DNA from 2 places in the Mesorhizobium sp. USDA 4132 genome. Region 1 is predicted to be linked to the other one. Evidence: riboswitches for the same ligand, from Rfam matches in the RefSeq annotation. Region 1 holds a riboswitch; the other holds the start of a gene.
What was found. A riboswitch is a leader RNA that binds a small molecule or an ion and turns the genes downstream of it on or off. The one in region 1 is predicted to bind glycine.

Region 1 (3,702 bases):
GTCGAGACCAAAAAGGCCGAAGAGAAGGTGGCTAATCCCTTCACACAGCTGCCTGAGCAGAGGCCGGAACGACGGGGATCTGAACTGGAGCCGGAGGAGGTGTGGCGGGCGCGTCTCGCCCGTGAGCAACAGGAACAGGTTCTGCGCGAGCAGCAGCGTCAGCGTATGGCCCGCATGCAGGCGCGGGATTCCGCCTATGATGCGCCTCTCGCCATCGATCGCGGCAAGCTGGAATCGCGGTCGAAAAAGAGGACGAGAGCGCCGGAGCTCGGACGACGACAGCCGCCGCGAACGGAAACGCCTCCGATCTTTACACCGCCGCCTTGCGCGCCGGTCTTGGTGGGCAGAATGTCGATCCGAACGGACAGAGCTCCAAGGAAGACTTCTTCAATGCCGACCTCAAGGATCTCGGCTATCTGTCGAACACCGTCGTGCCGCAGCAGTCCCTGTACGAGCTGAAACGAGGCACGGTTATTCCGGCGACATTGATAACAGGCATCACTTCCGACCTCCACGGGCGTATCACTGCGCAGGTCAGCCGGAATGTGTACGACTGCGCGACAGGCCATCGCCTGCTGATCCCGCAGGGCACGAAACTGTTCGGTCGCTACGACAGCAAGGTTTCCTTTGGCCAGAGCCGGGTTCTTGTCGTCTGGTCCGATATCATCTTTCCAAACGGCTCGACATTGCAGATCGGCGGCATGGCCGGCACGGATGCGCAAGGATATGGTGGGTTCGGGAACAAAGTGAACAACCACTATCTCAAAACCTTCGGCTCGTCTGTCATGAGCGCACTGATCGGGACGGGCATCGACATGGCGGTGCCAGAGCTCAACGCTTCCCACGCAGGATACAGCATCCGATGCGGCAAGGCGCAATTTCGCCGAGACCTTTGGGCGAGTAGCCGACCGCACGATACAGCGGAATATGGACGTGCAGCCAACGTTGGAGATCCGGCCGGGCTATCAATTCAACGTCCTCGTTGATCAGGACATTGTTTTTCGGCGACCTACAGAGACTGACGCCACATATAAGGTTCGTTCGATAGCAGACCCGAACTCGCCGTCTGGACCAGACGCGCTGCCGTGGAATTCAAAAACTCATCGATACAAAACGACAAGGAACCCTCGCGCGGCCCTGTTGCCGATGTTTGAAATGTGATGATTGACATCGGCCGGATAACGCGCCGTTTCACCAGCTTTCAGGCAAACCCGGCTCTCGCCACTTTCGACTCCTAATCCATCGGTGATGGCGGTGAAGTATTCAGACGTGCCTGGTGCGTGCGGTTCACTGGCGAGTTTGCCGCCCTGTTCGATCTCGACGCTATACCACTCTGACTGACCGGCCAGACGCGGCGAACTAAGGATCTTTAGACGGCATAGTCCATCTGCGCTGCGTATCTCCGGAGTATGCTCCGCTGATATCACCTCAATGTCATTTGCGCCTGTCGCCGCACTGCTCCCGCCGATCAATTCCGAGAAATCTATTTCGAGCGCTTGCGTGAGGCTCCAGACCACGACAAATGTCGGATTGGCCTCTCCGCGCTCGATCTGGCTGAGCATTGACTTCGATACGCCGGAGCGGGTGGCAAATTACTCCAATGTCAGCTTGCGGCGCTTGCGCTCCTTTTGAACTATCGGTCCAATTTTCCATGTACGCTGAACCATTTTCCTTTGAGCCACTCTCTATCAGCTTCCATCATGTCCTGTATAAAGGAATTTTCCCGTTTGTGGAATTTTTGCGCTTGCGTTACGAGCGTTTGCACATGATAGTGTAAGAACGCGGGAGAGAGGAAGGTCAAAGAGCCTCGCCGAAGGAGCAACCGCCCCGGAAACTCTCAGGCAAACGGACCGCGCAACAAATACTGAACTCTGGAAAGAGAAGCATTCGCTTCCACCGACGGTGTAAGCAGTCAGACTAATTCCAGTCAGGCTGTGAAACTCTCAGGTCAATGACAGAGGGGGCACGGGAGAGCCGCGAAGGCGGTTGTTGTTCTAATGCCTCTACGGAAAGATCGCGTCGCCGTGATCGGCGCGGGTATCACTGGCGTCACCACCGCTTACAAGCTTGCAAAATCCGGGCTTCAAGTCACGCTTTTCGACAAGCACCCATATGCGGCCATGGAAACCAGCTTCGCCAACGGCGGGCAGCTTTCCGCGTCGAACGCCGAAGTCTGGAACAGTTGGACCACGATCCTCAAGGGGATCAAATGGATGTTCACGCCGGGTGCGCCATTGCTCGTCAATCCCAAGCCTTCATGGCACAAGTTGTCCTGGATGGCAGAGTTTCTAACCGCCATTCCAAAATATAGTTCGAATACCGAAGCGACAGCGAGGCTCGCCATCGAGGCTCGCCGCCATCTCATCCAGATGGCGGCTGACGAAGACATTGCGTATGATTGCCAAACCAGAGGCATTCTGCATTTCTACAGGTCGAAAAAAGGGTTTGAGCACGCGGCCAAGGTGACGCAGATTCTTGATCAAGCGGGCCTGACAAGGCGGGCCGTCACATCGGATGAAATCCGATCGATCGAGCCGACCCTACAAGGCAATTTCTACGGCGGCTTTTATACCGAAAGCGATTTCACCGGTGACATTCACAAGTTTACGAACGGATTGGCTTCTGCCTGCCGACGGCTGGGTGTACGGCAGATGTTCGGATGCGACGTCTCCGATATCGACGTGCTTGCCAGTGAAATCAGGATTGGTTTCGGTCAGTTCCAGGCAGGGCAGGACAGGGCTGAGAGCGCTGTTGAAAGCTTTGACAAGATCGTCATCTGCGGCGGGGTTCATTCCAGACGGCTGGCCGCGCAGCTGGGTGACAGGATCAATGTCTATCCGGTCAAGGGATATTCGATCACGGTCAATCTGACGGAGCAGCACGATCAGGCTGCGGCGCCTTGGGTAAGCCTTCTCGACGACGATGCGAAAATCGTCACCAGCCGGCTGGGAGAAAGCCGGTTCCGCGTAGCTGGAACTGCCGAATTCAACGGTGCGGGACGTGATATTCGCGACGCCCGTATAGAGCCACTCGTCGCCTGGTGCCGCAAGCACTTCCCGGCGATGAGCACACGGCAATGCGTTCCCTGGGCCGGCCTGCGTCCGATGATGCCGGATATGATGCCGCGCGTTCGCGCCGGCCGAAAGCCCGGTGTCTTCTACAATACAGGTCATGGGCATCTCGGGTGGACGCTGTCAGCTGTCACCGCGGAAATGGTTACAGGGCTCGTTCTGGGTTCCGACCAAGTAGCCTGAAGTTCGTTTTCAGATGACAAATACTGACAGATGCGCTCACTTGATAATTCCTATAGGAATTATCCTATATCACGGATAAGCATTTACATGGCTAGGAAACTAGAAGCTCATCTGAGCGCGCTACTGGCTCAGATTGAGCCGATGGCCTTTATAAGCACGAACGTCTCGTCACCAGCCAGCGAGACGGCAAGATATCGATCTCCGGCAAGAAGGAGAACCGCGAGGTCGTCAATCTTTGCGCCAACAACTATCTCGGACTGGCAAACCACCCCGACATCATAGCCGCTGCAAGCGAGGATTGGAGGAATTCGGTTTCGGCATGGCCTCGGTGCGTTTCATCTTTGGAACGCAGACACTACACCGGGAACTGGAGCATGCGATTGCCCGATATCTCGGCAAGGACGATGCCATCCTGTTCGCAGCCTGTTTCGATGCCAGTGGCGGGGTA
Region 2 (3,702 bases), on a different contig from region 1:
AAGGATGTTGCGTTGGATGACCGGCGGAGTGATCGTGCCGTAATAACCCTGGCCGATCAAGGAGACGAGCGCCTTGTTGCGGTTCGCCGTATCGCGCAGCTTGTCGAGCGCCTCGCGTTCGGTCAGCGCCGGACCCCAGGCGAGCGGGGTCGTCTGGCGGATCGAGGATGGCACGGTGGCGTCGATCAGGGCGTCAAGGCTTTTGTAGCCGACGATTTTCAACATCTCGGCCATCTCGGCGGGCGAGGGACCGATATGGCGGCGGTTGGCGAAGTCGTAGGGCTGGTAGTCGGTGAAATGGAAATCGGTGCTGTCGGTGGTCATGCGATCAGTTCCTGGTAGGCGGCCTCGTCGAGCAGCGCGTCGGCGTCGGAGGCGGTCTTGAGCTTCAGCTTGAAGAACCAGCCTGCTCCTTGAGGATCGGAATTGACGATCGAGGGATCGTCGACGATCGCGTGGTTGACCTCGGTGACTTCGCCATCCAGCGGACAATAGACGTCGGAGGCGGCCTTGACGCTCTCGACGGTCGCGGCATTGCCGTCCTTGGTGAGTATGGCGCCGACTTCCGGCAGTTCCACGAAAACGAGGTCGCCAAGCTGTTCGGCAGCGTGAGAGGTGATGCCGACGGTTGCGACACCGTCTTCGAGCTTCAGCCATTCGTGTTCGGCGGTGAATTTCAACATGGTTCTCTCCGGAGGATTATCGTTTATAGGTGGGGGTGACGAAGGGAAGGGCGGCGACCGTGACGGGCAGATATTTGCCGCGCACCTCCGCAAAAATCTGGCAGCCGGGTTCGGCAAAGCGGGTCGGCACGTAGCCCATGGCGACGGGGCCTTCGACCGAGGGGCCGAATGTGCCGGAGGTGACTTCGCCGAGTTCGGTCTGGCCCTCGGCGTCGGCGTAAAGTTTTGCATGGGCGCGGATGGGCGCCTTGCCCTCCGGCTTCAGGCCGACGCGGCGGCGGGAGGTGCCGTTCGCCAGTTCGTCGAGGATGCGGTCGGCGCCCGGAAAACCGCCGGCGCGGACGCCTCCGGTCCGGCGGGGCTTCTGGATCGCCCATTCGAGCGCAGCCTCAATCGGGGTGGTGGTCGTGTCGATGTCGTTGCCATAGAGGCAGAGGCCGGCTTCAAGCCGCAGCGAATCGCGGGCGCCGAGGCCGATCGGCTGGCAGTGCAGGTCTTCGAGCAGCGCCTTGGCGATCTGCTCGGCCTGGTCTGCCGGAACCGAAATCTCGAACCCGTCCTCGCCGGAATAACCTGAGCGGGAGACGATACAGTCGACATCGTGCAGAGACGCGTCGCGGACGTCCATGAACTTCATGGAGGTGACATCCGGCCAGAGAGCAGCCAGAACCGCTTCGGCGCGTGGTCCCTGGAGGGCAAGGAGCCCGCGGTCTTCGAGGAGTTCGACGTCGCAACTGGAAAGATGCGCCCGCAGATGGGCGAGATCAGCCTCCTTGCAGGAGGCGTTGACGACGACAAACAGGTGATCGCCGCGATTGGTGATCATCAGGTCGTCAAGGATGCAGCCGTTGTCGTCGGTGAAGAAGCCGTAGCGCTGGCGACCGGGTTTCAGGCCGAGAATATCGACCGGCACCAGGCTTTCGAGCGCAAGTGCCGCATCCTCATAAGCGCCGGATTTCGCACGGATGACGACCTGACCCATGTGGGAAACGTCGAAAAGGCCGGCGGCGGTGCGCGTTTGCAGATGTTCCTTCAACACGCCGGCCGGATATTGCACTGGCATGTCGTAGCCGGCAAAGGGCACCATCCTGGCGCCGAGCGACAGATGGAGGGCGTGAAGCGGGGTTGTCTTGAGAACGGTCTGATCGTCCAAGGACGCCTCCAGGGTTGGCGCATTTCAAGCGCCGGCTCAGATTCAGGCGCAATGACGCACCGGTTTATGAGCCCCCTCTGTCCTTGTCGCCTGAGATTGTTATCCCTTCGGCGGGCCCTCTTCGGGCCTCTCTCCAGAGTTCCTGTCGGTCGACTGCTGGTCCTTTTGCCTGAGAGTTTCCGGGGCGGTTGCTCCTTCGGCACCGCATTGAAGCGGCTTCTCCCAGCGAGTCTGGGTGGTATTATCGGCCTCGATCGCCATTTGGCAAGCCCTGCATGTCGCACCGAACACTATTTTTGTCGCAACGCAGCAAACGCGATTTGATCTAATGCAATGCGGGGTGAAATGGGTTCTGTATCACGCGACAAAAGGGCTTTTGCGCTTTATCGTGATTTGGATTATTCCCGCATCACTCGAACAGGCGAAACGATGACGGCAAGACTGGACATGGCGGCGACCTCAACGCGCATTTTCTGCGCGATGCTGCTGCTTTTGCTGGGGTTTGCCCATCAGCCCGTGCAGGCTTCCGCGCCGCTCGATTCCTACAGCGAAGCCTATCGGCTGCCGGACGGCACATTTGCCGATATCTGTTCCGATGGCGACCACGGCCATCGGATGCCAGCGGCAAAACCGCTCTGCGAAGTCTGCCTGCTCTCCGCCTCGGTCATCCTGCCGCCGCCGGAGGATGAAGCCTTACTTACGGCAGCGCGCGCGTCGCTTGCCAATCCCCTGCGCCAGTTTTCCGAACTGCTCGGTACGACCGCCGTGGCCCGGCCCAAATCCCGTGCTCCGCCGATCTCGATCTGATCCTTTAACGCTCTCAGATCAATCGCGGCCGACCGGCACAGATGCCGTCACCGTATGGGGATATTCCATGAAGACTTTCACCAAACTCGTTTTCGTCAGCATTTTCGCGGCGACCGGCATTATTATTGCGGGAGCTACGGCCGCTCAGGACGCGCCCACCAAGGTCGGCGACCTGGAAGTTACGGGCGCCTTCACCAAGGCGATGCTGCCCGGCCAGCCGGTCGGCGGCGGTTATTTCACCATCAAGAATAACGGCAAATCCGACGACATGCTGACGTCGGTCTCGTCGCCGGTCGCGGGCACCGTGGAGATGCACGAGATGGCGATGCAGGGCGAGGTAATGAAAATGCGCAAGCTCGATACCGGCATAGCCATCCCCGCGGGCAAGACCGTCGAGCTGACGCCCGGCGGACTGCACCTGATGTTCATCAAGGTCAAGGAACCCTTCAAGCAGGGCGGCAAGGTGCCGGTAACACTGACCTTCGAGAAGACCGGCAAGGTGGATATCACGCTGCCGGTCGAGGCGGCGGGACCGGCCGGCCACGAGCACAAGTGAATTCGATGGAGCCCGCTCTTGGGAGCGGGCTCTTCGTTCCTAGCGAAGCAGTTTGAGGCTACCGGTCAACGACTTTATCCATTTCGAAGGTCCGGCGAGGCCAAGGCCGTCGATCTCTTCCTCCGCAAGATCGCGATCGGGGAAGGCCGCCTCGTAGTCGCGGTAGTCGTGCAGCGATCTGGCGAAAGCCGGAAAGGGGACGATCGCGTGGTCCTGCAGCGGCAACAGCGCCTTCAGCATCAAAGAGCGGATCGTCTCTGCCTGCGCCTGCAGGATCGGCACCGGCAGGGCGGAACTGATATCGATCGTCCGGTTTTCGCGATCGGTCAGCCGGCGGGCGGCAAGTGCCGGCATGCGCGCACCGAGGCCGACCGAGATGGCGCCGACCGTGTTGGCGACGAGGCCGAGCGGCAGGGCGGGGTTGACGATGATTGCGAGGCGGATGTCGTCGGTCATGGGCGGGCAGGGTATCCATCAGTGGAAGAGGACCGGCAGCCTACTCC

Region 2: it holds a riboswitch for glycine, as region 1 does, so the genes downstream of both, gcvT (glycine cleavage system aminomethyltransferase GcvT) here and ACZ9IU_RS27375 (D-amino acid dehydrogenase) in region 1, are expected to answer to the same signal.

What each region holds. Positions count from the first base shown of each region.
Region 1 is NZ_JBWCCP010000002.1:987,987-991,688, forward strand. Features, by position in the region: partial or broken gene trbI (IncP-type conjugal transfer protein TrbI) at 1-1,002, shown strand, start outside; partial or broken gene ACZ9IU_RS27370 (helix-turn-helix domain-containing protein) at 1,101-1,580, opposite strand; glycine riboswitch at 1,773-1,863, shown strand; gene ACZ9IU_RS27375 (D-amino acid dehydrogenase) at 1,998-3,254, shown strand; partial or broken gene ACZ9IU_RS27380 (aminotransferase class I/II-fold pyridoxal phosphate-dependent enzyme) at 3,398-3,702, shown strand, end outside.
Region 2 is NZ_JBWCCP010000001.1:2,280,967-2,284,668, reverse strand. Features, by position in the region: gene gcvP (aminomethyl-transferring glycine dehydrogenase) at 1-324, opposite strand, end outside; gene gcvH (glycine cleavage system protein GcvH) at 321-683, opposite strand; gene gcvT (glycine cleavage system aminomethyltransferase GcvT) at 700-1,836, opposite strand; glycine riboswitch at 1,904-1,983, opposite strand; glycine riboswitch at 1,984-2,071, opposite strand; gene ACZ9IU_RS11805 (hypothetical protein) at 2,266-2,643, shown strand; gene ACZ9IU_RS11800 (copper chaperone PCu(A)C) at 2,711-3,199, shown strand; gene ACZ9IU_RS11795 (DUF2000 domain-containing protein) at 3,239-3,655, opposite strand.